Regions from separate parts of the Bradyrhizobium quebecense genome, predicted to be linked through region 2. Evidence: riboswitches for the same ligand, from Rfam matches in the RefSeq annotation. Region 2 holds a riboswitch; the other holds the start of a gene.
The links. Region 2 has a riboswitch for ZMP and ZTP ahead of HU230_RS16680 (bifunctional 5,10-methylenetetrahydrofolate dehydrogenase/5,10-methenyltetrahydrofolate cyclohydrolase). Riboswitches for the same ligand answer to the same signal wherever they lie in the genome.
Positions count from the first base shown of each region.

Region 1: another riboswitch for ZMP and ZTP. It lies ahead of HU230_RS24800 (serine hydroxymethyltransferase); the one in region 2 lies ahead of HU230_RS16680 (bifunctional 5,10-methylenetetrahydrofolate dehydrogenase/5,10-methenyltetrahydrofolate cyclohydrolase).

Region 1 is NZ_CP088022.1:5,138,462-5,140,658, forward strand. Features, by position in the region: gene HU230_RS24790 (IS4 family transposase) at 1-165, shown strand, start outside; gene HU230_RS24795 (ankyrin repeat domain-containing protein) at 332-1,246, shown strand; ZMP/ZTP riboswitch at 1,330-1,415, shown strand; gene HU230_RS24800 (serine hydroxymethyltransferase) at 1,450-2,197, shown strand, end outside.
Region 2 is NZ_CP088022.1:3,439,928-3,442,124, reverse strand. Features, by position in the region: gene HU230_RS16690 (hypothetical protein) at 1-286, shown strand, start outside; gene HU230_RS16685 (hypothetical protein) at 410-826, opposite strand; ZMP/ZTP riboswitch at 1,044-1,123, shown strand; gene HU230_RS16680 (bifunctional 5,10-methylenetetrahydrofolate dehydrogenase/5,10-methenyltetrahydrofolate cyclohydrolase) at 1,139-2,002, shown strand; gene HU230_RS16675 (MaoC/PaaZ C-terminal domain-containing protein) at 2,152-2,197, shown strand, end outside.

The DNA of each region.
Region 1 (2,197 bases), 1.7 Mb from region 2:
AATCCGCACCCGAAGGGATCCCTGGCCTTTGTCGCTTGGGTCATCGCACGCCTCGGCGGCTGGACCGGCTACTACGGCAAGCCGGGTCCCAAAGTCATCCGCATCGGCCTTGCCAAGTTCCACGCCATCAAATACGGCGCCAATCTAAGGCTTCAGAATGTGTGAATCTGATAGGTAAGAACGGGGCGAGGGAGCGCAGCGCGGTCGCGCTCGCTATTCCACATAATGGTATCGTGTTCTCGCGCGGCTGCGCGGCTTGGCAGCAACCAGGGATCATGCGACGCTCAATCCGAATGGCGATGCTGATAGCAGGCCATACGGAGGACACGCCTTGTATCGCCGCATCGCCATCGCCGCGCTGTTAGTTGCCGGCAGCGTTCACAGCAGCCGCGCGGCGGCTGACCCGGCACGGTGTCGCGAGCTGATCCGCAAATACGAGACCGACAAGGCGCAGCTCAGCGCAGTCGAAATCTCGCTGACCTTGTTTGCGGCGGCCAATGCCGATTGCATCAATCTCGCCACCGCGCTGCTCGATGGCGGCGCCTCGGTCGACGCGCGGGACCGGCTCGGCGCAAGGCCGCTGAGCCACGCCGCCCGCTCCGGCCATCTCGACATGGTCGACCTGCTGCTGGCCCGCGGTGCGCCGGTCGATGCGCGCAACCTCGCGGGATCGACCGCGCTGTATCTTGCCGCCGAGCGCGGCCATGTCGCAATCGTGCAACGCCTGATCGACCGCGGCGCCGACGTCAATCTCACCGGACGCAGCGGCGCTTCGGCGGTCGCGGCCGCCGCCTATGCCGGCCGGGACATGGTGGTGCGCATGCTGCTGGCGCACGGCGCCGACGGCCGCAAGGCCGACGACACCGGCAAGCCGCCGGTGGTGTATGCGGCCGCCGCCGGTCAGCTCGGCATCGTCAAACAGCTGCTCGCGCTCGAGATCGACATCAACGCACGCTATGCCAACGATCTGACGCTGCTGATGTGGGCGGCCGGCCCCGATGAGACCGTGCCGGAGGCGCAAGCGCTCGAGGTCGTCTCCTATCTCCTGGACGCAGGCGCCAGGGTCGACGAACGCGACGCCCGCGGACGCACGGCGCTGATGATCGCCGCCGAGGGCAACCATCCGGCGATTGCGAAAGCGCTGCTCGCCCACGGCGCCGATGCGGCGCTGGCCGACAAGGCCGGCAAGCACGCCGCCGATCTCACCATCCTGTCGGCGCTGCGCGAGGAGCTGACGCCGCGCTGAGGCATGACGCGATGGACTCATTGGTTGCGAAAGGTCCGCGGGTCGGCTAGATTTTTCTCTACGAAGAGTCTCCGTGCTCATTCGTCCTATCGCGCGACTGGCGAGCTAACGTGGAATCGACCACGGGGAAGCGCGAAGGGTTCCAACGCCGATCGCCTGGGCAACCAATCTGCTGGAAAAACAGCGTGTTGAGGAGCCCGAGCATGCCGTCATTTCACAACGAACTGTCCATCAACGATCAAGAGATCGCTGCCGCCCTGGTAGGGGAAGAGCGCCGTCAACAGGACGGCGTCGAACTGATTCCGTCCGAGAATTACACGTACCCGGAGGTGCTTGAACTGCTCGGATCGGTCTTCACCAATAAATACTCCGAGGGATATCCGGGACGCAGATACTACGGCGGCCAGCAGTATACCGACAGCATCGAGAACCTCGCACGCCAGCGGGCCTGCTCGCTTTTTCGTGCCGAGCACGCCAACGTTCAGCCGCTTTCCGGATCACCGATGAATCAGGCCGTCTATCTCGGCCTATTGAAGCCCGGCGACACGATTCTCGCCATGGACCTCTCCCACGGCGGTCATCTCACCCACGGCGCGCCGGTGTCCCACATGGGGCGCTTGTTCAACTTCGTTCGTTACAAGACGGCCCCGTCAAACGGCGCGATCGATTTCGATGAATTGCGCGCGATTGCGCGTGAAGCGCGTCCGAAGATGGTGTTGTGCGGCTACAGCTCCTATCCGCGCGACCTGGACTATGCGGCATTCAAGAGTATCGCCGACGAAGTTGGCGCGCTCACGATGGCTGACGTGAGCCACTATGGCGGGTTGGTTGCCGCGAATGTCATGCGCAATCCGCTTGATGCCGGCTTCGACATCATGACGACGACATCCCACAAGACACTGCGCGGCCCCCGCGGCGGGATCATCCTGTGCCGGAAGGAAAATGCCGGTC
Region 2 (2,197 bases):
AGCGACCCCGGCGGCTGCCAGCGATGCGTCGGCGCAGGCCCGCGTCCGTGACACGTTCGCCCAGTTCATTCCGCCGGAGAAGGCTGACGCGCGCAAGGGGCCGGTCGTGGCCGAGGCGAAGCCGGCCGAGCAGCCGGTGCAGGCGCCGAAGAAGCGCAAGATTGCGCACAGCCATACCCATTCCCAGCAGCCGATGCGGTTGGCCCAGCCCGGAATGTATCAGCCTTACCGTGTCGCGCAGCAGCAGCCGCGCATGGGCTTCTTCGGCGGCTTCGGTACCTGGTAGGCACGGACACGCCGCAATCGGCAATCGATACGCCGCCGCAAACACTTTGCGGCGGCATTTTCGTGTCCGCGATGCCAGCCCGGTAACCGGTTGCGGGAAGGCGCCCGTGGTGGCCGGAACCGGTTAGCGCGGCAGGCGCGGAATCTTGTCGGCGAAGCCGTTGTAGCAGGTCAGCCGCTCGTCCTCCTCCTTGACGAACCGGCATTCGGCGACGCCCTTGGCAGGGGCGGCCTTCGGCTTGGGCTGCGGCTTGAAGATCTCGTCGTAGCACATCAGCCGCTCCTTGGTGGCGTCGTCGATGTCCTGGCAGGCCTGGAGCTTCTGCGCGACCGATTGCGGCTTGCCGGGTGCTGCGGCCTTCTCGCCCTTCTTGGCCGCCGATTTCTTGCCGACCTGGACCAGCGGCTTGTCGCCGACCATCGGCTGCGAGGCCGCCGCCGGCTTGTCAGCGGCGGGCGGTGGCGTGGTGGCTGGAGCGGTGCCTTGAGCAAGCGCGGCAGCCGGGCAGAGGAGCGCCAGCGCGAGGATGATATGTCTCATGGTGAAAATGTCCGAAGTGGCGTGATGACCGGAAGGATGGCGCCGGGGATCGGAAAAGCCCGGCAAGCGCCGAGGCTTATCGCAAGTTCTGCCCGAATCCTACCCCCGGAAGGGCCCCGCCCGGCACCGATCCACCGGCAAAAACAGGGGCAATTCGTCGCCGGTTCGGCCGCAAGCGAGCGTGATTTGCGTTTGCCGGGCCGGGCGGCTATGACGGCGGCATCTGCGCGACTGGCGCTTGGATGGACCACCATCGGGGAGCGCAGAGACTGAACGCCGCGCGCCTGGGCACCGCTTCGAAACGGAGGTGCCATGACGGCGAACATTCTTGATGGGCATGCACATGCCCAAATTGTCATCGACAAGGTTGCGAGCGAACTGGACCGGCTGCGCCGCGCGCCCGGGCTCACGGTCGTGCTGGTTGGCTGTGACCCGGCGAGCCAGATTTACGTACAGAGCAAGGTCAGGATGGCCGAGCGGATTGGCCTGCGCGGCGAGGTCGAGCGCCTGCCGGATGACGCCAACGAGGCCGATCTGCTTGCCAGGATCGACGCGCTCAATGCGCGCGACGATGTCGACGGCATCCTGATCCAGCTGCCGCTGCCGGCGCATATCGACGCCTTGCGCGTGATGGCGGCGGTCGATCCCGCTAAGGATGTCGACGGCCTGCACGCGCTGAATGCAGGCCGGCTGTTTCACGGCGACGATGCCTTGGTGCCGTGCACGCCGCTCGGCTGTCTCCGGCTGATCAAGTCGATCCGGCGAGATCTCACCGGCGCTCATGCCGTGGTGATCGGCAGCTCCAACATCGTGGGCAAGCCGATGGCCGCGCTGTTGCTGCAGGAGCAGGCGACCGTGACGCAAACCCACATCCACACCCGCGGCATCAGCAAGATCTGCCGTCAGGCCGATATCCTGGTCAGCGCGGTGGGGAAGGCTGGGCTCGTGCGCGGCGACTGGATCAAGCCGCAGGCCATCGTGATCGACGTCGGCACCACGCGCGTCGAGAAGCCGGACGGCGGCTACGCGGTGTGCGGCGACGTCTTCTTCGACGAAGCGGTGCAGGTCGCCGGCGCGATCACGCCGGTGCCGCGCGGTGTCGGCCCGATGACGATCGCCTGCCTGATGGAGAACACGGTGAAGGCCGCGAAGGCGAGGGCGGCGCGGCTGCAATAGCCGCGGGGGCTTGTAGCGAGACGCGGGCGGCGGGTGCCGCGCGCGTCGTTTCCGCGCGCCCGGAGCCCGGTGCGCGAAGTTCATGGCCCCGGAGGTCATGGAAAGCCCGCAGCATTGGTCTATCGTCGCGCGACAGACGGAGGCGCGCGATGCTGTATGCGGAAGATCTCACCGAGGGCCAGACATTCCAGCTCG